4 regions of the Kocuria sp. UBA1838 genome follow, and region 1 is predicted to be linked to each of the others. Evidence: riboswitches for the same ligand, from Rfam matches in the RefSeq annotation. Region 1 holds a riboswitch; each other region holds the start of a gene.
The links. Region 1 has a riboswitch for S-adenosylmethionine ahead of B3I25_RS09335 (cobalamin-independent methionine synthase II family protein). Riboswitches for the same ligand answer to the same signal wherever they lie in the genome.
Positions count from the first base shown of each region.

Region 2: it holds a riboswitch for S-adenosylmethionine, as region 1 does, so the genes downstream of both, B3I25_RS04375 (bifunctional o-acetylhomoserine/o-acetylserine sulfhydrylase) here and B3I25_RS09335 (cobalamin-independent methionine synthase II family protein) in region 1, are expected to answer to the same signal.
Region 3: it holds a riboswitch for S-adenosylmethionine, as region 1 does, so the genes downstream of both, B3I25_RS11880 (MetQ/NlpA family ABC transporter substrate-binding protein) here and B3I25_RS09335 (cobalamin-independent methionine synthase II family protein) in region 1, are expected to answer to the same signal.
Region 4: it holds a riboswitch for S-adenosylmethionine, as region 1 does, so the genes downstream of both, B3I25_RS01635 (methylenetetrahydrofolate reductase) here and B3I25_RS09335 (cobalamin-independent methionine synthase II family protein) in region 1, are expected to answer to the same signal.

Region 1 is NZ_DDIY01000017.1:49,791-55,457, reverse strand. It holds partial or broken gene B3I25_RS09355 (CoA transferase subunit B) at 1-229, opposite strand, end outside; gene B3I25_RS09350 (CoA transferase subunit A) at 226-1,020, opposite strand; gene B3I25_RS09345 (IclR family transcriptional regulator) at 1,173-1,976, shown strand; partial or broken gene B3I25_RS09340 (3-hydroxybutyrate dehydrogenase) at 2,189-2,937, opposite strand; SAM riboswitch class I at 3,190-3,276, shown strand; gene B3I25_RS09335 (cobalamin-independent methionine synthase II family protein) at 3,291-4,502, shown strand; gene B3I25_RS09330 (MFS transporter) at 4,854-5,667, shown strand, end outside.
Region 2 is NZ_DDIY01000006.1:248,186-253,852, forward strand. It holds gene B3I25_RS04355 (S9 family peptidase) at 1-1,329, opposite strand, end outside; gene B3I25_RS04360 (CPBP family intramembrane glutamic endopeptidase) at 1,398-2,162, shown strand; gene B3I25_RS04365 (VOC family protein) at 2,214-2,852, opposite strand; gene B3I25_RS04370 (hypothetical protein) at 3,041-3,352, shown strand; SAM riboswitch class IV at 3,317-3,437, shown strand; gene B3I25_RS04375 (bifunctional o-acetylhomoserine/o-acetylserine sulfhydrylase) at 3,514-4,902, shown strand; gene metX (homoserine O-acetyltransferase MetX) at 4,905-5,667, shown strand, end outside.
Region 3 is NZ_DDIY01000019.1:37,276-42,942, forward strand. It holds gene B3I25_RS11870 (GlsB/YeaQ/YmgE family stress response membrane protein) at 1-125, shown strand, start outside; gene dxr (1-deoxy-D-xylulose-5-phosphate reductoisomerase) at 288-1,547, shown strand; SAM riboswitch class IV at 1,601-1,715, shown strand; gene B3I25_RS11880 (MetQ/NlpA family ABC transporter substrate-binding protein) at 1,812-2,696, shown strand; gene B3I25_RS11885 (methionine ABC transporter ATP-binding protein) at 2,693-3,745, shown strand; gene B3I25_RS11890 (methionine ABC transporter permease) at 3,745-4,401, shown strand; gene ispG (flavodoxin-dependent (E)-4-hydroxy-3-methylbut-2-enyl-diphosphate synthase) at 4,577-5,667, shown strand, end outside.
Region 4 is NZ_DDIY01000003.1:157,655-163,321, forward strand. It holds gene B3I25_RS01625 (thermonuclease family protein) at 1-606, shown strand, start outside; gene B3I25_RS01630 (hypothetical protein) at 730-1,038, opposite strand; SAM riboswitch class IV at 1,088-1,204, shown strand; gene B3I25_RS01635 (methylenetetrahydrofolate reductase) at 1,285-2,238, shown strand; gene metE (5-methyltetrahydropteroyltriglutamate--homocysteine S-methyltransferase) at 2,436-4,925, shown strand; gene B3I25_RS01645 (aminotransferase class I/II-fold pyridoxal phosphate-dependent enzyme) at 5,000-5,667, shown strand, end outside.

The DNA.
Region 1 (5,667 bases):
GCAGGGTGATCGTCTGCTTCCCGGCGTTGATCAGGTCCGGGTCCTCGTCCCCCTCGTACGGGAACGGGCCCATGCCCAGCGCCCCGTTCTCGGTCTGCAGCACCACGCTCACGCCCTCGGGCAGGTTGTTCGCCACGAGGGTCGGGATCCCGATGCCCAGGTTCACGTAGTCGCCGTCATGCAGTTCCGACGCCGCGATGGCCGCCATCTCATCACGCGTCCAGCTCATGCCACCGCCCCTTCCGCTCCGCCGTTGCCCGCGCCCCGGGCGGCACCACCGCCGGTCCGCACGTCCGTTCCGCCCTCCGGCGACGACGCCGCGGGCCTCGGTCGCGTGGTGCGCTGCTCGATCTCCTTGGGCGCCCCTGAGTACTGCACCACGTGCTGCACGAAGACCCCGGGGGTCACGATGTGGTCCGGGTCCAACCCACCCGGGGCCACGACCTCCTCGACCTCCGCGAACGTGATCCGCGCGGCCGTGGCGCACACCGGGTTGAAGTTGCGCGAGGTCCTCCGGTAGATCAGGTTGCCGTCCGTGTCCCCTCGCCACGCGTGCACCAGGGCGATGTCCGCGACGATCCCGCGTTCCAGGATGTAGGTGCACCCGTCGAACTCCGCGGTGGGCTTCCCCTCCGCCACGCGCGTGCCCACACCGGTGGCGGTGTAGAACGCGGGGATCCCCGCACCGCCCGCGCGCAGCCGTTCGGCGAGCGTGCCCTGCGGGTTGAACTCGACCTCGAGCTCACCCTCCAGGTACTGGCGGGCGAACTCCTTGTTCTCCCCCACGTACGAGGACAGCACCTTACTCACCTGCTTGTTCTCCAGCAGCAGACCGAGCCCTTTGCCGTCCACGCCCATGTTGTTGGACACCACGGTCAGGTCCTTGGCTCCGTTGTCGCGGACCGCTTCGATGAGGTCCCGCGGGATCCCGGACAGTCCGAAACCGCCCACCGCCACGGTCATCCCGTCCCGCAGCGTCTCGGCGAGCAACTCGGCCACGTTGTCCCTGAGTTTGGACATGGTCACCCCTCCAGTGCGTGATCTGCCTCTCAGGCTAGAAAGTGACCACATCTTGGTCAATGCTTCACCCGTAATCGTCGGTGAAGGGATCACAATCTGAAAAACTGTCGCTAGTCTGTCCATATTGTGAACGTCCCGACGCAGGAGCGTGTATGACCCCGCAGAAATCCCGGAACCCGCAGTCCTCCCCGCAGGGCACGCAGGTGGTCTCCCGGATCGCCGCGATCCTGCAGGCCGTGGCATCCGGGGAGTCAGCCGGATCCACCGCGGCCATCGCCCACCGCACGGGGCTGACCCGGCCCACCGCGCACCGATTGCTCGCAGCGCTCGCCGCCGAGGGGTTCGTGGACCGCACGGAGGACGGCAACTGGGCCCTGGGTCCCGAACTGCACATCCTGGGCACGGTGGCCGCCCAACGTTATCCCGCCCAGGACCTCGCGACCCCGTGCCTGCAGCGGCTCGCCGAGGCCACGGGCGAGTCCGCGTTCTTCTCCGCTCGCCGCGGCAACGAGGTCATCTGCCTGGCCCGGGTGGAGGGGGCGTTCCCGGTGCGCTCGCACGTGCTCTACGAGGGCCTGCGGTTGCCCCTGGGCGTGGCCTCCGCGGGACTCGCGATCCTCGGTCACCTACCCCCGGACCAATTGGAGACCGCCCTCGCGGACACCCGGGAGGAGCGGACGCGCCTCGGTCCACAGCACGACGACGCTCACGTCCGCCGCCTCGTCGCCCAGGTCCGGGAGGACGGCTGGTCCCTGAACCCCGGACGTATTGTGGAGGGCTCGTGGGGCATGGCGGCCGCGGTGTTCGACGCGACCGGCCAACCCCGCTACGCACTCTCCCTGACGGGGATCGAACCCCGGTTCACCGCGGAACGCAGACCCCGCCTCGGGGCGGCTTTGCTGGACCAGGCCCACAGGCTCTCCACGGCGCTGCGCGCGGGGGCCACGACCGTGTGAACCGGACGCAGCGGCGTCGTCCCGTACCGTCAGACCCCGCGTTCTCGCACCCCGGAACATCTGTGTCCCGATACCGCATGCGTTGTGCGACTGCGGGTGTTTTTTCGGGACGCAGATGTTCGGGCCCTTGGCCGGAGAGGGGCCGTGGAACGCGGGCCATTGCCTCGACACCGAACGGCAGCGAGGGTGGACGCGGCGACGTCGCCCCGCACTCAGAACGCCGTCCAGCCACCGTCCATCGTGTAGGACGCACCCGTGACCATGCCCGCGGACGGGCCGGCCAGGAACGCGATGAGCTCGCCAACCTCCTCGGGTTCCACGAGGCGCTTGATCGCGGACTCGGTGAGCATGATCTTCTCGATCACCTGGTCCTCGGGGATCCTGTGGGTCGCGGCCTGGTCCTTGATCTGCTTGTCCACGAGCGGGGTGTGCACGTAGCTGGGGTTGACGCAGTTGCTGGTCACACCGTGCTCAGCGCCCTCCAGGGCCACGGTCTTGGACAGCCCTTCGAGCCCATGCTTGGCCGTGACGTACGCGGATTTGTACGCGGACGCGCGCAGACCGTGGATGGAGGAGACGTTGATGATCCGGCCCCATCCGCGCTCGTACATGTGCGGCAGTGCGGCACGGATCAGCAGGAACGGAGCCTCGAGCATGAGCGTGAGGATGCGGTGGAAGTCCGCGGGGTCGAAGTCCTGCACGGGGGCCACCTTTTGGATCCCCGCGTTGTTGACCAGGATGTCCACGTCCAGGCTCAGTTCGGCGAGCGCGGCGGTATCCGAGAGGTCCACGACCCAGGCTTCCCGCCCACCTCGGAGGCCGTCGTCTGAGCGGCTTCTTCATTGATATCCGCGACGACCACGTGGGCGCCGCGGTCCGCGAACGCCTGCACGGCGGCGCGGCCGATCCCGCTGGCCCCACCGGTGACCAGGGCCTTCTTTCCCTCGAGTGATTGCTCCATGACAGCCTCTTTGCGCGTGGACGGTTCTCCTACCGCGTCACGCTACGCCCCGGGGGGGGCCGCCGGGTCACGATCCGGAACGGACCACCCCGGACCAGCTACGAGTCACAGCCCGCACCGGAGTCCGCCGGGTCACGGAAGCCCCGGTGACCCGAGCCCGAGGGGCCGGGCAGGAGGAACCCGGGGAGCGGCGTCGTCGTCCGACACACCACGACTGGCGTCCGCTCCTCGCGATGCTGTTGGATGGAGCAGTACCCATCCAGAGCGGCCGAGAGATCTGGCTCGTGGAAGCCGCAGCAACCGGGGTGACACCGGTGCTAACGCCAGGACCGATGGAAAGGAACAGCACAGCCATGCCCTTGAACACCGATCGCATCCAGACCACCCACGTGGGCTCCCTGCCTCGCACGCCCGAGCTGCTGAAGGCCAACAACCGTTTCCAGGCGGGCGAGATCGACCTCTCCCAGCTGGGCGAGGCGCTCGACGAGGGCGTCACAGAGATCGTGCGCACCCAGCGCGAGATCGGCATCGACATCGTCAACGACGGCGAGTACGGCCACACCACGTCCGGCGCCGTGGACTACGGGGCCTGGTGGAACTACTCGTTCCACCGCCTGGGCGGGCTGACCCCCACGGACGAGGACCGCTGGAACGAGGGCGAGAAGCACCGTTCCAGCCCGGGACACATCGTGCTCACGAGCTTCCCCGACCGCCGCGACCGGGAGCGCTTCCGGGACGCCTATGAGGACCCCACAGCGGGCGTGCTCGTGCACCGCAACACGGTCTCCCAGCCCAAGATCACGGGCCCGCTGACCTACACGGGTCAGGAGGCTGTGGCCGGGGACATCCGCCGCGTGAAGGACGCGATGGCCCTGAACGGTGCCACGCAGGGCTTCGTCGCGGCACTGTCCCCCGGCTCCTGCGCGCGCGTGAAGAACGAGTACTACGCCACGGACGAGGAACTGGTCTACGCGTGCGCGGACGTGATGCGCGAGGAGTACAAGGCCATCGTAGACGCCGGACTGACCGTGCAGATCGACGACCCCTCGATCGCCGAGTCCTGGGACCAGATCAACCCCGAGCCCACCGTGGAGGACTACCTGGCCTTCACCCAGCTGCGCGTGGACGCGCTGAACTACGCACTGCGCGACCTCCCCGAGGAGCAGATCCGCTTCCACCTGTGCTGGGGTTCGTGGCACGGCCCGCACACCACGGACCTCGAGTTCAAGTACCTCGTGGACCTCATGCTCACCATCCGCGCGCAGGGCTACAGCTTCGAGGCGTCCAGCCCGCGCCACGGCCACGAGTGGAAGGTCTGGAAGGACCACCAGCTGCCCGAGGGCAAGGTGGTCTACCCCGGTTTCGTCTCGCACTCGACCAACGTGGTGGAGCACCCCGAGCTCGTGGCGGACCGGATCGAGCAGTACGCGTCCGTGGTGGGCAAGGAGAACGTGATCGCCTCTACGGACTGCGGTCTGGGCGGGCGGTTGCACCCGCAGATCGCGCTGGCCAAGCTCGAGTCCCTCGTGGAGGGTGCGCGGATCGCGTCCGAGCGCCTGTTCTGATCAGGCCGCGCGGCTGGTCCTGCAGCTTTTAGTCCCACCGCGTCGCTGACCGTTCCGGTTCCCCGATCTTCCCGGACGACGCCGCCCGCCCCCTTCCGCTGCGCCCGCACCTTCCACGGTGCGGCACGGCGGGAGGGGGCGTTGCCGTGTCATGAACGCGTCACAACGGCCGACATGCTGCCCGCCCGGGTGAACGGCCCGGGAAAAATATACGATTTAGTACACGAAACGTGTGGTGCGCTTCACATTCTTTCGTACACTTATTTCGAGGCCAATCGGTCGGTTATTCCCCTGATCCACCCCGCCACTGGCACCCCACGGACCCCGCGTCCGCCGATCCTGGAGACCCACATGGCATCCACCACCTCAGCGCCCGCTCAGCCGGCGCACACCATGACCCGAGAAGAGCGCAAGGTCCTTGCGGGCACCCTCGTGGGCACCACCATCGAGTGGTACGACTTCTTCATCTATGCGCAGGCGGCCGCCTTCATCCTGGCCACCCACTTCTTCAACCCGGCGGGCGAGCAGAACGCCACGCTGGGACAGATCGTCGCCTGGGCGTCCCTGGGCATCAGCTTCCTCTTCCGTCCCCTGGGTGCGATCGTGGCCGGTCACATCGGTGACAAGTACGGGCGCAAGATCACCCTGGTCATGACCCTCTTCGGGATGGGCGCGGCCACCACGCTGATCGGCCTGCTGCCCACGTACGAGCAGATCGGTATCGCGGCCCCCATCATCCTGCTGGTCCTGCGTATCCTGCAGGGCTTCTCCGCCGGTGGTGAGTGGGGTGGTGCGGCCCTGATGTCCGTGGAGCACGCGCCCGCGAACAAGCGCGGCTTCTTCGGCGCCTACCCCCAGATCGGTGTGCCCCTGGGCGTGCTGATGGCCACCCTGTTCATGTTCGGTCTGAGCACCATCCTGACCCCCGAGCAGTTCGAGGCCTGGGGCTGGCGCGTTCCGTTCCTGTTCTCCATCGTGCTGATCTTCGTGGGTTGGCTGATCCGCCGCTCCGTGGACGAGTCCCCCGTGTTCCTGGAGATGCGCCAGCGCGCCAAGGAGTCCTCCGCTCCCCTGGACCAGCTGTTCCGGACCAACTCCCCGCAGGTCATCCTGGCCGCGCTGATCTTCGCCGCGAACAACGCCGCGGGCTACCTGGTCATCGCGT
Region 2 (5,667 bases), on a different contig from region 1:
GAACGCGGCCTCGGCCCCGTCCAGCAGCGACGGCGACGCCGCACCGGCCGCCGCGCTCGACGCCGCGGCGTCGTCCGACTCCGCAAGGCGTCCTGAGCCCGTGTCCGATGTCGAGGGCACGGCCTCGCGTGGGCCCGCAACGATCTCGTCCACCGCGCGGCGCGGGATCAGGCGGACCCGGGGCGTGGTGTCCGCGCGCAGGGCCACGACCAGGTGGGTGGCGGTGGGAACACAGGACTCGATCCGCACGTCCTCCGACGCCGGGATGACGTCCGTGAGCTCGAGGTCCGCGAGGGCACGGCCCGCGTGCCCGAGCGGCATGAGGCTCACCCGGCCGTTGGGGGCGTGCGCGTCGTGGGTCAGGAGCACGTAGTCCTGGCCGGCCACCGTGAGGGGTTCCACCTCGTAGAGCACCCGGTCCTCGCGCGAGATCATGACGCGCCAGGGCAGGGAAGCCGGCCCAGCGGCGTCGTCGGACGCATCGGCGACCGGCTCATCCGTGGGGGAGCCGGTCAGCTCGGTCAACGGCAGGATCCGGTACTCGCTGTACTCGGAGCAGGACGAGGACAGCATGAGCCACCGCTTGTCCGCGGAGAGCTCGGCCCCGAGCCACAGGCCGGGGTCGTCCTCCTGGAACAGCAGCTCGTCGGAGGATGCGTCCCGGCCGATGACGTGCCGGTACACGCGCCACGGCCGCCACGACTCGTCCACGACGATGTAGATCAGCTGGGAGGCGTCCGGTGTGAGGAACGCGCCGTACGAGGTCTGCTCGATCCGGTCCGCGAGCAGTTGTCCCGTGGCGAGATCCTTGACCTGGATCGTGAACCGTTCGTCACCTGCGGTGTCCTCGGACCAGGCCAACCTGGAGCCGTCCTCCGACACGCTGAAGGCGCCCAGCGCGTAGAAGTCGTGCTCCTGGGATGCGGCGTTAGCGTCCAGGAGGGTTTGTTCGCCGTCCAGTGCGGTGCCCGGTTCCACGGTGGGCGGTGTCCACTGCGCGGGGTCGGTGACCGGGACGCGGCAGAAGATCTGGTGGGCGCCGCCCTCGACCGTGCGCGTGAAGTACCACCAGTCCCCGCGACGCGACGGCACGGACAGGTCCGTCTCGAGCGTGCGGTCCTTGATCTCCCCGTAGATCCGCTCGCGCAGGGGCGCCAGATCCTCGGTCGTGGCCTCCGCGTAGGCGTTCTCGGCGTCCAGGTGCGAGCGCACCTCGGGGGAGTCCTTGTCCCGGAGCCACTCGTAGGGATCGGCGAAGGTGTGCCGGTGGAACGTGCGTTCTACCGGGCGGCTCGGGGCCACGGGATAGGACGGCTGCTCGGAAGTCATGCCCACAGTCTAGGGGCGGGTGGGGATGCGCAGACGTGGTCCCGCTCGCGAGCGGCCACAATGGTCCCGTGCAGACTCCCACCCCTTCGCAGTGCGCTATGTCGCGCACCGACACGTGGCTTCAGATCGTCCTGGTGCTCGGCGTGTCCCTCGGAGCGTCCGCGGTTTACGCCGTGCTGGATCTGGCCGAGGTGCTCATGCGGTCCTCGCTGGCCGACACCACGACGACGCTCAACCGGCCCCTGAGCAGCGTCCCCCTGATCGACGCGTTGCGCCAGCTCACGGGCATCGGCTTCGCGCTCGTCCCCGTGCTGCTGGCCCTGTACCTCATGGCCGGGGTGGCGCGGGGGATCCCCGGCGTGCTGTGCAGGATCGGGGTGGATGGGCGCAGACCCGCGTGGGACACGCTGTGGGGAATGGGCCTGTTCGCGGTGATGGGCGGCGGCACCCTGGTGCTCTATCAGGTGGGCCGGTCCCTGGAGATCACCGCGCAGATCACCACATCCACCATGGAGCAGACCTGGTGGGCGGTTTCTTTGCTCGTGCTCTCCGCGCTGCGCCACTCGATCGTGGAAGAGATGATCGTGGTGGCGTTCCTGTGCGAGCGCTTGCGATCCCTCGGATGGTCGTGGTGGCTCGTGGCGGTGGCCTCCGCGGTGGCGCGGGCCAGCTATCACCTGTACCAGGGGTTCGGACCCGCGCTCGGGAACCTGGTCATGGGACTCGTGTTCGTGTGGCTCTACCGCCGCGGCGGTCGACTCATGCCGCTGCTGATCGCCCACGCTCTCCTGGACACCGTGGGCTTCCTGGCCCCGCAACTGCTCGCGGGCTGATGCCGGAGACCGGGCGGAGCGGCGTCGTCGGCCGTCCCGAAGGGAATCAGATCAAATGGTGACGGTGCCGTCCGGGGTGTCGAACGAGACGGCCATGACCCCGGGGGTGCCATTGGGGGCGCACCAGGTGACGTCCAGCGAGCCCAGGACGTCCTCCACGGGACCGCCGAGCCACTCCGTGACGCGGTCGGGGGAGCCGGCGATCTCCATTCCGCTCAACCGGACGTCCGTGATCCGCGCCTGGGACGGGTGCATCTCGTCCTCGGAATCGAAGTGCACCATGAACGGCAACTGCGGGTCGGAGATCAAACCCTTCACGCCGATCTGATGCCATTCGAGCTGCCGACCGTCGGGGAACAACCGGCCACCGGGCACGGAGGGGCGGCCCAGCTTGGCCTCGAAGGGCGCGAGGTCGGGGACCTCTACGACCCAGCCGAGCCAGCCGCCGCCGGCGTCAGAACGGGCACGGACGGCCTGACCGAACGGCGCCTTCTCCGCGGCGGGGTGCTCGAGCACCGTGACGACCTCCACGTACTGGTGGTCGGTGAGCGGCAGGATCATGTTCCGGGTGCCGAAACGGGGGTGCACACCGCCCTTGACCGGTTCGATCCCCAACCGGTTCGCGATGCGTTCGGTGGTGGCCTCGAGGCCGTCGGGCTGAGCCGCGAAGGAAACGTGATCCAAGTTCATGACGCCATGGTGGCACCGGCCACACGGGCCACCAAATCGAGCGCGAGCCCGGCGAGTGTGTGACCTGCGCCGCCCGGTCCGGTGGGCAGGGCAGGCTCTCCGCACCTCCCGAGACCTGGCATCGGGACGGCTGATCCGGGCGGCGACTGTGTTGGTCCAGGTCAACGAGACGCGCGTCTCAAAGGCTGGTGTTCGAACCGTTCTTCGGGGGCGGGTTGGTCACGGCGCTGGCCATCCCCGTCATCTACCTGACCGGTGTGGGGCCGTTGTTCTTCGTGATGCTCGCGGTGTTCGTGATCGCGGTGCTCACGGGTCTGTTCTACTTCCATCCACGTGAGACGAAGGACCGGGAACTGCACACCCGGGAGATGGAACAGCAGGAACGAGCGGCCACTGACCCCGAGCCCGCTCGCAGCGTCCCCGGCTTGACTCCCGCCCCGCCGGGTTCGGACAATGAGGTAATAGGTCACGAGAGTCAGCGCGAAGCCCCAGCTAGCTGACCGGCAACCCTCCCTTCCGCGGTGGGGTGCCCTGGGTGAGGACCTGGCCGTGGCGTCGACCGACGTCGTGCGGCAAGCGCGGGTCATTGGTGCCCGGTCACAGCACGGGCACCGTGCGGATCGCCACCGGACCCCTGATCCTTCCGAGAAGGAGTACGGCCATGAGCACCGCTCCCACCCCCGACAATCCCCAGGGCTGGTCGTTCGAGACCCGACAGATCCACGCGGGCCAGAACCCCGACCCTGTGACCGGGTCGCGCGCCCTGCCGATCCACCAGACCACGTCCTTCGTGTTCCCGGACGCCCGCACGGCGGCGGCCCGGTTCGCGCTCGAGGAGATGGGTCCCATCTACTCGCGCCTGACCAACCCCACCACGGAGGTCGTGGAGAACCGGGTCGCGTCCCTCGAGGGCGGCGTGGGGGCCCTGATGGTCTCCTCCGGGCAGGCCGCGGCCACGCTCGCGATCCTCAACCTGGGCGGCGCCGGGACCCACGTGGTGGCCAGCCCGTCCCTGTACGGCGGGTCGTACAACCTGCTCAAGCACACGCTGCCGCGCATGGGCGTGGAGACCACGTTCGTCTCGGACCCGGACAATCCCGCGCAGTGGCGGGACGCGGTGCGCGAGAACACCGTGGCGTTCTTCGGTGAATCCATCCCGAACCCCCGCAACGACGTGTTCGACATCGAGACGATCGCCGGGATCGCCCACGAGGCGGGTGTCCCGCTCATCGTGGACAACACGATCGCCACGCCCTACTTGGTGCGGCCCATCGAGTGGGGCGCGGACATCGTGCTGCACTCGGCCACCAAGTTCCTGGGCGGCCACGGCACGGCGATCGGCGGGTTCATCGTGGACACCGGAGCGTTCGACTACTCGCGGGACCCTGAGCGCTTCCCCGGTTTCAACCAACCGGACGAGACGTACAACGGACTCGTCTACGCCCGCGATCTCGGTGCCGACGGGGCCTTCGGCGTCAACCTCTCGTACATCCTCAAAGCGCGCGTGCAGTTGCTGCGCGATCTGGGGACCTCGATCTCTCCGTTCAACGCGTTCTTGATCGAGCAGGGCATCGAGACGCTGTCGTTGCGCATGGAACGTCACGTGGCCAACGCGCAGAAGGTCGCCGAGTGGCTCGAGGCCCGCCCCGAGGTGCGCTCGGTGTCCTACGCCGGTCTGGAGTCCTCGCGCTGGCACGACCGCGCCCTGAAGTACGCGCCCAAGGGTGCCGGGTCGGTGCTCGGTTTCGTGCTCGACGGCGGCCGGGACGCCGGTGTCGCGTTCGTGGACGCCCTGAGCCTGCACTCCAACGTGGCGAACATCGGTGACGTGCGCTCCCTCGTGATCCACCCCGCCTCCACGACGCACGCCCAGCTCAAGGACGAGGAGCAGCTCGCGGCCGGCGTGGAACCGGGATTCGTGCGGCTGTCCGTGGGTGTCGAGGGCATCGACGACATCCTCGCGGACCTCGAGTCCGGATTCGCCGCGGTGGGTGCGCGCGGCGACGCTGCCGGCGACGCGGCGTCGTCGGCGGAGGACACGGGGAACTGACCATGACGGTCGTGGGCAACGGGCCGCGCACGCGGCGCGACGGCGTCGTACGGCGGGCCGAACTCGGCGAGCTCGTGCTCGAGTCCCGGTTCCGGCTGCCGGACGTGCACCTCGCGTACGAGACGTGGGGCGAGCTCGCGGCGGACGGTTCCAACGCGGTGCTGATCGAGCACGCGCTCACGGGTGACACGCACGTGGCGCGCGGTGGTGCGGGGCATGAGGACGCCGCGAGCGCTCCCGAGGGCGCGGCCGCCGCGGCGGACGGTTGGTGGGACGGACTCGTGGGCCCGGGTGCCGCGATCGACACGGACCGCTACTTCGTGGTGTGCGCCAACATCCTGGGTGGGTGCTACGGCAGCACGGGACCCGCGAGTCCCGCACCGGACGGCGTCCCGTGGGGCTCGCGTTTCCCGCGCGTGACCGTGCGGGACTCGGTGACCGCGGAGGCCCTGCTCGCTCGGGCGCTCGGAGTCTCCCGGTGGCGGCTCGTGATCGGCGGGTCCATGGGCGGGGCGCGCGCCCTCGAGTGGGCCGTGTCCCACCCGGATCGGGTGGCCGCGTGCGCCGTGATCGCGGCCAACGCGCGCGTGGGTGCCGAGCAGCTCGCGTGGGGACAGGCACAGTCGCTCGCGATCCGCCAGGACCCGAACTTCCGGGGCGGCGACTACTACGCGGGCGAGTACCCGGAGGCGGGTCTGGGGCTCGCGCGGCGGATCGCGCACATCACCTATCGCAGCGCGCACGAGCTGGAGACGCGCTTCGGCC
Region 3 (5,667 bases), on a different contig from region 1:
GTAGCTTCATCCCCGGCCTGAGCGACGGGATCAACAGCTTCAGCATCGGCACGATCATCACGTCCGTGATCGGCGCGATCATCGTGCTGCTCATCTACGGCGCCGTCGTCGGCCGCCGTCGCTGAATCATCCGCGGGTCCTGAACGGGCCATCCGCACAAGGGCGTCACCTCCGGGTGGCGCCCTTGTCGTATCTCCCGTGTCGTGCGTCCGGAGTCGTGTGCTCGGTGCCGTGCGTGCGGGGTGCGGCGCTCACGCGATACTGGGGTCATGACTTCCTCCACCGGCATGACCCCCGATCTCGACTCCGCCACCCGGCAGGCCCCCCGGCGCCTCGTGATCCTGGGGTCCACGGGATCCATCGGGACGCAGGCGCTCGACGTCGTGTCCGAGGCCGCGGGGCTGCGCCGGCCCGTCTCGGATGCCACCCACGAGCCCTTCGAGGTCGTGGCGCTCGCCGCGGGCGCGGGTCACCTCGAGCTGCTCGCGCAGCAGGCCGTGACGTTCGGTGTCCGTGCGGTGGGCACGAGCGGTACGGCGGACGACGCCACCCGGTTGCGTGAGCTGATTGCGGACCGGTCACGCGCGGCGTCGTCGGCGGCACCCGAGGTCCTGTATGGGCCGGACGCTGCAACCCGGATCGCGCAGTGGGAGGGTTCGGACCTCGTGCTGAACGGGATCACCGGGAGCATCGGGCTCGCACCCACCCTGGCGGCGCTGGGAGCGGGTCGGCGGGTGGCGCTCGCGAACAAGGAGTCCCTGATCGCGGGCGGTCCGCTCGTGTTGCGCGCCGCGGCGGACACGGGCCTCCAGGACGCGCTGATCCCCGTGGACTCCGAACACTCGGCGATCGCCCAGGCCCTGCGCTCCGGGACGGCCTCCGAGGTGCGCCGGCTCGTGCTCACGGCGTCCGGCGGACCGTTCCGCGGCATGACGCGCGAGCAGCTCACGCGCGTGACACCCGAACAGGCCCTGCAGCACCCCACGTGGGACATGGGGGTCATGGTCACCACGAACTCCGCGACCATGGTCAACAAGGCACTGGAGGTGCTCGAGGCGAGCCTACTGTTCGACGTCCCCCTGGACCGGATCGACGTCACGGTGCATCCGCAATCGGTCGTGCACTCCATGGTGGAGTTCGTGGACGGATCCACCCTGGCGCAGGCGTCCCCGCCGGACATGCGCCTGCCCATCGCGCTCGGAATCGGCTGGCCCCACCGCGTGACCGGCGCCGCCGCGGGGTGCGACTGGACCCGGGCCGCACAGTGGACGTTCGAACCGCTCGATTCGCAGGCGTTCCCCGCCGTGGAGCTCATGAAGCACGCGGGTTCGCGCGGCGGGACGTGGCCCGCGGTGTTCAACGCCGCCAACGAGCAGGCCGTGCACGCGTTCCACCGCGGGGCGCTCGGCTTCATGCAGATCGTGGACATGGTCGAGCGTGTGCTGGAGGATCACGACGGCGTCACGCGGCCCACCCTCGAGGACGTCCTGGGGGCGGAGGAGTGGGCCCGGGCCCGCGCGGACGAACGTATCGCCGGGATGGCATAGGGCCCTTCCGGCGGTCGCCGGCCCATGGCAGGGCCGTGCTAAAATTCCGAGTGGATGACGAGATCCGGCGCGTAGCTCTGGCTGGCCGGACGGCAACCCTCTCCCGTAGCGGGGTGCCCCAGATGACCATCCGGTCGCGGTTGCAACAGATCACGGCAAGTGCGGTTCCCCGGAAATCAGCACGTGCCCGTCCCGTGTGCCCTCATCCAGGGGGGACTGTTCGCCCCGCGAGTCCCCGTCACAGACCCCTGGAAAGGCATGATCATGCGAACCAAGCGTTTGATTCCCGTCGTGTTGGCCACCACCCTGGGCCTCACCCTCACCGCGTGCGGCGGCGGCTCCGACAACTCGGACCCGGCCGCGGACGGCAAGATCACCGTCGGGATCGTGGGCTCGACCCCCGTGCAGGACGCGTTAAAGCAGGTCGCCGCGGACAACGACATCACGGTCGAGTACGTGGACTTCAGTGACTACAGCCAGCCGAACCCCGCTCTGAAGAGCGGTGACATCGACATGAACTGGTTCCAGCACATCGCGTACCTCGCCGATTACAACAACAACTCCGGGGACACCATCACTCCCGTGGGCTCCACGTCCATCTTCCCGCTGGGGCTGTACTCCAAGAGCGTGAAATCCGTGGGTGACTTCAAGCAGGGTGACGAGATCGCCGTGCCGAACGACTCGATCAACCTGTCCCGCGCCCTGAACCTCTTGCACCAGCAGGGTCTCGTGGAGTTCACCAAGGACACGATCGCCCCCACCGAGCAGGACATCGACACCGCCAAGTCCAAGGTCACGGTCCGCCCGGTCTCCGCCGAGCAGACCGTGCTGTCCATGGACTCCGTGGCCGCCTCCGTGGTCAACAACGACTTCCTGGACCGCGCCAACATCGATCCCGAGTCCGCGCTGGCTCAGGACGATCCCACCGCGGACAGTGCCAAGGTGTACGACAACCTCTTCGCCGCGACCGAGGCGAACGCGGACAACGAGACCCTGAAGAAGGTCGCGAGCTTCTACTACGACGACAAGGTCCAGGACGCCGAGAAGACCGAGACCAAGGGCACCGCGGTGCCCACCAAGGTGGACCAGCAGGAGCTCAAGGACTTGCTGGCCCGCTACTCGCAGGACCTCAAGGAGCAGACCAAGTGAGCCCGTCCGCCACGGCGGACACCCTGGTCAGCTTCCGGGACGTGAGCAAGGTCTTCGTCACGGGGTCCAAACGCCGCCCGCGCACCGTGACCGCGGTGGACTCCGTGGACCTGGACATCCGCCGCGGTGAGATCTTCGCGGTGATCGGCTACTCGGGGGCGGGCAAGTCCACCCTCGTGCGGCTGATCAACGGCCTGGAACCGATCTCGTCCGGGACGCTCGAGGTCGCCGGTAACCGTGTGGACGGGCGCAGCGAGTCCCAGCTGGCGCCCATCCGCCGCAAGATCGGGATGATCTTCCAGCAGTTCAACCTGTTCACGTCACGCACCGTGGCGGGCAACATCGAGTACCCGCTCAAGCGTGCCGGGTGGAAGCCCGAGGAACGCAAGGCGCGGGTCGCGGAACTGTTGGAGTTCGTGGGCTTGACCGAGCGCGCCGGGAACTACCCCGAGCAGCTCTCGGGTGGTCAGAAGCAGCGCGTGGGGATCGCCCGCGCGCTCGCGAGCAATCCCGAACTGCTGCTCGCGGACGAGTCCACCTCGGCGTTGGACCCGGAGACCACCCAGGAGGTCCTGGGTCTGCTCAAGCGCGTCAACCGTGAGCTGGGGATCACCATCGTGTTGATCACCCACGAGATGGACGTGGTGCGGGCCACCGCGGACCGCGTGGCCGTGATGGACAGCGGTCGGGTGGTGGAGACCGGGACCACCGCGGAGGTCTTCGCCCACCCGCGGGCGCAGACCACGCGCAAGTTCGTCTCCTCGGTCACGCGCACCGTGCCGCGCGCGGACGAGATCGAGAAGCTGCGCCGGGAACACCCCGGGCGGCTCGTGCTGGTGGACGTCACCGACCAGAACCGGATCGGGGACGTGCTCTCGGACGCCGCCCGTGACGGTGTCAGCTTCAACATTGCCTTCGGGGGGATCTCCATCCTGCAGTCACAGTCCTTCGGAACGCTCACGCTGTCCCTGACCGGTTCGGACGAGTCCGTGGACCGCGCCGTCGAGAGTCTGCGCGCCGTCACCACGGTGCGGGAGGTGAGTGAGTGATGGAGTGGTCTGCTCTGGGCCCGCAGTTGTTGGACGCAACCGGGCAGACGCTGTATATGGTCTCCGTGACCCTCGTGCTGGCCGGGCTCATCGGCCTGGCCGTGGGCATGGGGCTCTACGTGACCCGGCGGGGCAGCATCCTGGAGAACGGTCCACTGTTCACCGCGCTGAACCTCCTGGTGAACTTCGTGCGTCCCATCCCGTTCATCATCCTGCTGGCCGCCCTGGGTCAGGTCACGGAATCGGTCGTGGGCACGCGCCTGGGCCCCAACGCCGCGATCTTCACCATGACCATCGGCGCTACGTTCGCGGTGGCCCGCATCGTGGAGCAGAACCTCATGACGGTGGATCCTGGGGTGATCGAGGCCGCGCGGTCCATGGGGGTCTCGCGCTGGAAGATCATCACCACGGTGATCCTTCCGGAGGCGCTCGGCCCGCTCGTGCTGGGGTACACGTTCCTGGTCATCGGCATCACGGACATGTCCGCGATGGCCGGTGCGATCGGTGCCGGCGGTCTGGGTGACTTCGCGTTGCGCCTGGGCTACCAACGCTTCAACGACCAGGTCACGTGGGCCGCGGTGATCGTGATCATCATCCTGGTCCAGCTCGTACAGTTCTTCGGCAACTGGCTCGCGCGCAGGATCATGCGCCGCTGACGCTCACGCGCCCCGTACCATGGCGACGCCGCCCCCGGAACATTCCGGGGGCGGCGTCGTGTTTGGCGCATCACGTGCGGCTGTAGCACGTGGGAGGAGTGGGGCACAATGGACAGTGCAACATCGCGGGGCGCGCGTCACGGGCCCCGGACGCCACTTCCTTGGGAGGCAATTCGTGACCTCGGTCAATCTCGGTATGCCCGCCGCGCCCCAACCGGTGCTCTCGCCCCGGCGCAAGACCCGCCAGATCCAGGTGGGTGCGGTGGGTGTGGGGTCGGAGCACCCGATCAGCGTCCAGTCGATGACCACGACCCCCACCACGGACATCAACGCCACGCTGCAGCAGATCGCCGAGCTCAACGCCGCCGGTTGCGACATCGTGCGCGTGGCGTGCCCGTCCCAGGACGACGCCGACGCCCTGCCCATCATCGCCATGAAGTCCCCGATCCCGGTGATCGCGGACATCCACTTCCAGCCCAAGTACGTCTACGCCGCGATCGACGCCGGGTGCGCCGGTGTGCGCGTGAACCCGGGCAACATCCGCAAGTTCGACGACCAGATCGAGGGCATCTCCCGTGCGGCGGAGGCCGCGGGCGTGTCCATCCGGATCGGCGTGAACGCGGGCTCACTGGACAAGCGCCTGCTGCAGAAGTACGGCAAGGCCACCCCGGAGGCGCTCGTGGAGTCCGCCGTGTGGGAGGCCTCGCTGTTCGAGGAGCACGACTTCCACGACTTCAAGATCTCCGTCAAGCACAACGACCCCGTGACCATGGTGCGCGCCTACCAGTTGCTCGCCGAGCGCGGAGACTGGCCGCTGCACCTGGGTGTCACGGAGGCCGGCCCGGCCCTGCAGGGCACCGTCAAGTCCGCGACCGCCTTCGGCATCCTGCTCGGTCAGGGCATCGGGGACACCATCCGCGTGTCCCTGTCCGCGCCTCCGGTCGAAGAGGTCAAGGTGGGCAATCAGATCCTGCAGTCGCTTGGGCTGCGCCCGCGCAAGCTCGAGATCGTCTCGTGCCCCTCGTGCGGGCGCGCGCAGGTGGACGTCTACAAGCTCGCCGAGGAGGTCAACGAGGGCCTGGCCCACCTGACCGTGCCGCTGCGCGTGGCCGTGATGGGCTGCGTCGTCAACGGCCCGGGGGAAGCCCGCGAAGCGGACCTGGGCGTGGCCTCGGGCAACGGTAAGGGCCAGATCTTCGTGCGCGGTGAGGTCATCAAGACCGTTCCCGAGGACCAGATCGTGGAGACCCTGCTCGCCCAGGCCAA
Region 4 (5,667 bases), on a different contig from region 1:
ATCCACCTGGACTACGACGTGGAACGCACGGACCGCTACGGCCGCACCCTCGCACGAGTGACCCGCGACGACGACGGGTTGAACGCCAACCAGGCACTCGTCAAGGCGGGCCTGGCAACGCCCATGACCGTGGGCGCCAACAGCACGTACCGGCGAGAGATGGACAGCGCGTACAACGTGGCCCAGGCCATGCAGGTCGGTTTCTTCGACCCGAAGCAGGACTGCGCGCCGCCGGGGGAATCCGCATCCCCCGGCACCACAACTTCGAGCACCGCGAGCCCGAGCGCGACGCCGAGTCCCACCCCGTCCTCCACACCCACTCCCACGCCGACGCTCGAGGCGCCTCCCGCGGTCGTGGAGGACGAGGTCGCCGTGGGCGATCCGGCACCCCAGCCCAATCCCGCTCCGCAACCAAGCTACAACTACGACCCCGCCCCCGCGCAGCCCGCGGCACCTCAGCTACCGGCCGCGCCCCGGGTACCTGCTGCCCCGCAGCTGCCGGCGGCACCCCACGTGCCCCCGGCTCCCGAGAGTGATGGCGGCTATCCCGGTTACACCGGCCCCCGGTGCTACGAACCGGGAGGCAAGGTCTGGCACCCGTGCTGAGTCGCTGATGACACGCCAAGGCGCGCTCAACCGGTCGGTTGACCGGGTGGGCGTCCCTGCTTTTCGCCGCGCTTTCGTCACGCGGGTGCACCGGCGAGCCGCCGGATGCACGGCGGCCCGAACTCAGGGTTCCTGCGTGGACGACGTCGCTCCCGGCAGGTCCCAGGGTTCGTGACGACCGGGGTTGGCGGTCGCGCTGCGCAAGGGGGACGGCGTCGTCGTCGGAGCGGGTGCCTGCGAGGACGCGGACCCGCCCGCGGCCGGCGCCGCGGCTATCGAGCGCGAGACCCAGTTCTCGGGTCCCAACTCGGGCATCTTCATGTCCTGCACGTCGTGGGGCAGGATGACCACGGCAGGGCCCAGGTGCCCCCGTGCGGTCCATTCCGCCCGCTTGGGAAGACGAGCGCGGCGGGAGGCCGGCGGTTCCGTCATCGTTCGTGGGCCTCGTCACGGGGCTGTGCTACGCTTACTCGTAACAAAGGATCATGAGTCCCGGTGCGAAGCTCTGGCTAGCCGGGCGGCAACCCTCCAGCTGTAGTGGGGTGCCCCAGATGAGGATCCGGCCGCCGCGCAACCGCGTGGTCGGCAAGTACGGCGCTCGGAGCTCGTCCTCCGGCGTCCTAAGGCCGGAGGATTTTTTATATGCCCGCACCCCTCGCAGCGTCAGAACCCGCGCCCGTGACTGGCCCGCCCACGGGGACGTCCTGGCTGGTCCGGCGCCCGCGCCGCTCCACGCTCGTCTCGTTCGAAGTGTTCCCGCCGCGGCCCACCGCGGACCCGGACACTGTGTGGCGCAACATCGACGCCATGGCCCAGGCCGGGCCGGATTTCTTCTCCGTCACCCACGGTCACGCCGGCCATCACGGCGTCTCCCGCGAGGCGCTGCGCCACCTGCGCCGCACGACCAAGACCCCGGTCATGGCGCACTTCACGTGCGGTGGCACGGACCGCGCGGGTCTCGAGCGCGCCGTGGACCAGTTGCTGGACGACGGCGTTCGCGACCTCCTCGCGCTGCGCGGCGACCCGCCCCTGGGTACCGGGGAATGGCGGACCCCCGCGGGTGGCCTGGGCCGGGCCTCCCAACTGGTGGAGCTGATCCGGGACGTCGAACGACGTCGCTTCGGCACCGGGTTCCGCCCGGGTCAGCGACCGCTGTCCGTGTCGGTGGCGTGCTACCCGTCCCCCGCGCGTGGCCGCGACTTCGAGGCGGATCTCGCGTCCCTGTGGGACAAGCAGGAGGCCGGTGCGGACTACGCGATCACGCAGGTGCTCTACGAACCCGAGGACTACGCCACGTTCCTGGAACGCGCGCGCTCGGAGGGCATCCACATCCCCGTGGTCGCCGGGCTCATGCCGCTGAGCAACCCGCAACGGTTGCAGCGCATGACCGAGATCACCGGGGTCCGGGTCCCGGAACGCCTCACCCGGTTCCTGCGCGCCGACACTCCTGAGGAACTGCGCCACCGAGGGGTCGCGGCCACCCTGTCCCTGATCGACGACCTCATGGATCTGGGCTGCGCCGGTTTCCACCTGTACACGTTCAACCGCCCCGAGGCGGCGCTGACCATCCTGGAGCACCTGCGGGTCCGGGATGCCGCACGCGAATACCGAGGCCGCAGCCCCGCGGCCTGACCGCCGCACCAGCCCCGACCGACCCGTGAACCGATCGTGTTGGCTTCGACCGCCACATCCGGGCAGGCCGAAAATCGTTCGTAGCGGCACCACCCACGCTGACGTTCCCCTTACCCCGCCGCGCCGGAGCACACCCGTTGCCGCGGCTCATCACACCCCCTAACCGCCATACCCCACACCAGCTCCGAGGAGTTCCCATGAGCACCCAGCCCGTCCCGTTCCCCGCCGCCACGATCCTGGGCTACCCCCGCATCGGCCCCGACCGCGAGCTCAAGCGCGCACTCGAGTCCTATTGGAAGGACCCGCAACAGCACCCCGCCACCACCGTGCTGGACACCCTCGCCCGGTTGCGTGAGCGCACCGCCACGCGATTGTCCGAACTCGGCCTCACCGCGGATCACGCTGTGCCGTCCGAGGGGTTCGCGGTGGACCACGTCCTGGACACGTCCCTGGCGCTGGGCGCGGTTCCCGCGCGGTTCATCGCGGACGGCTACGAGCCCGCCGCCCCGGACACGCCCCGCGGGATCGAGCTGATCACGGCGTTGTCCCGCGGCACCGATCGGTTGGAGCCGCTCGAGATGACCAAGTGGTTCGACACCAACTACCACTACTACGTACCCGAGATCGGCCCGGACACCTCGTTGCGTGCGAACCCCGAGAGCCTCGTGTCCCGCTACCGGACCACCCTCGGGACCACCGGGATCACCACCCGCCCGGTCCTCGTGGGTCCCGTGAGCCTGCTCTTGCTCTCACGCCCCGAGACCACCGATGCCGTCGCGAGTCACCCTCTGCAGCGCCTCGACGACGTCGTGGCCGAATACGCCGCGATCCTGCAAGCCCTGGCCGAGGCCGGCGTCGAATGGGTGCAACTCGACGAGCCGGCCCTCGCCGCGGACGGGTGGAGCGTGGAACGCACCGAACTCGTGGCCGCCCTCGAGAGCGCCTACACCCAACTCTCGAACGAGCAACAGCGCCCCGCGATCCTCGTGACCGTGGGCTACGGCGATGCCGGCGAGGACGCCCAGCTCGCCCTGGCCCACACGAACGTCGACGCCCTGGCCATCGACCTCGACCGCGGGGACGTCCCCGGCAAGGAGGCACTCGAGGCATGGGGCGAACGCCCCGTCGTGGGCGGCGTCGTGGGCGGACGCACCGTGTGGCGCACCGACCTCGCGCGCGCCGTCGAGACCCTGGACCGGCTGCGCGCCGCGGCCCGCGGGCCGGTGGCCGTGGGCACCGCGACGCCGCTGCTGCACGTCCCGCACGACGTCGCCCGCGAGACCGCGCTGGATCCGGACGTCACCAGCTGGGTCGCGTTCGCTGACCAGAAGGTGACCGAGGTGGTCGGGCTCGCGCGCGGCGTCGAGCACGGCTGGGATGCCATCCGGGACACCCTGGACGAGGACGCCACGATCCGCGCGGCCCGCGCCGAGCACCCGGCAACTCACAAGGCCGAGATCCGCGAGCGCACCGCCGCGGTGCAGGACGCGGACCGCCAGCGCGCGGACGCCGAACAGCGCCGCGCTGCCCAGCGCGAACGTCTGCGCTTGCCCGTGCTGCCCACCACGACCATCGGATCCTTCCCGCAGACGCCGCAGATCCGCAAGACCCGGGCGGACCACCGCGCGGGGCGGATCACGGAGGCCGAGTACACGGACGCGATCCGCGCGGAGATCGCCCACACGGTGCGCGTCCAGGAGGAACTGGGGCTCGACGTCCTGGTGCACGGCGAACCCGAGCGCAACGACATGGTGCAGTACTTCGCGGAGGGCCTGGACGGTTTCGTGACCACGCAGCACGGCTGGGTGCAGTCCTATGGATCGCGCTGCACGCGCCCGTCGATCCTGTTCGGGGACGTCTCGCGCCCCGCGCCGATCACGGTGGACTGGACCTCGTACGCGGCGTCCCTGACCGAGCGCCCCGTCAAGGGCATGTTGACCGGGCCGGTCACGATCCTCGCGTGGTCCTTCGTGCGCGACGACGCTCCGGCCGCCGAGGTCGCCGACCAGATCGCACTCGCCCTGCGGGACGAGATCGCGGATCTCGAGCGCGCGGGAACGCCCGTGATCCAGGTGGACGAGCCCGCGCTGCGCGAGCTGCTGCCGCTGCGGGCGGCCGAGCGCCCGGCGTACCTCGAGTGGTCCGTGGGGGCGTTCCGCCTGGCCACGGGCGGGGCGGCCACGGACACCCAGATCCACACCCACCTGTGCTATTCGGAGTTCGAGACCGTCCTGGACGCGATCGACGCCCTGGACGCGGACGTCACCACGCTCGAGGCGTCCCGCTCCGGTTCGGGCATCGTGACCGGGCTCGCGGCATCCGACTTCCCTCGGGACGTGGGTCCCGGCGTGTGGGACATCCACTCGCCCCGGGTCCCCACGTTCGAGGAGCTCGCGGGGCGCATCCGCCACGCGGCGCACGAGATCGGCGCCGAGCGCGTGTGGGTTAACCCCGACTGCGGGTTGAAGACCCGCGGCTGGCCCGAGACCGAGGCCGCACTGGACCGGCTGGTCGCCGCGACGGTCACCGTGCGCGCGGAACTCTCCGCCGACGACGCCGCTCGGACGGCCGGCGCGCCCGCAGGTGCACCGGCGAACGTGGACCCGAACGACGCGACGACCGTGTCCGGGAGCGTCACTGTCGCCGCGTCGTCGACCCCTGCCGCGGATACTCCGGCGCAGCGCTGATTCACCCGTAGGGAAGGTCCGCCCGGTGGCCGCCGCCGCGCGGCCACCGGGTGCACCGAGGAAGGAAGAAGACCATGACCGCAGCCACCCCCGCACCGCTGGGCACACCCATCGTCCGGCCCATCCACCACAGTGCCGCGTACGCGTTCGAGACCCTGGCCGACGCCCGTGAGGTCTTCGCCCAGCGCGCGAGCGGTTTCACGTACGCCCGCACGGGTAATCCGAACGTCGCGGCGCTCGAGGCCGAGGTCGCGCGGCTGGAGGGAGGGGAATGCGCGGTCGCGACGTCCTCGGGACAAGCCGCGGTGAGCCTCGCTTTGCTCACGCTGACCGGGCCCGCGAAGGACGCGCACGTCGTCGTCTCCTCGCGGATCTACGGCGGGACGGTGGACCTGCTTACGGACACCCTCGCGGACACGGGCCTGGAGGTCACGTTCGCGGATCCCCGCGAACCGCAGCAGTGGGAGGATGCCCTGCGCCCCGGCACGCGCGTGTTCTTCCTCGAATCCGTGGCCAATCCGCTCACGGAACTGCCCGAACTCGAGGCGATCGCGGAGATCGCGCACCGCAACGGTGTGGTCGTGATCGTGGACAACACCGTGGCCACGCCGCACCTCTACACTCCCGGGCGCCACGGTGCGGACCTCGTGGTGCACTCGGCCACCAAGTACCTCTCGGGACACGGCGGGCCCCTGGGCGGTGTGCTCGTGGACACCGGGTCCTTCGACCCCACCGAGGACCC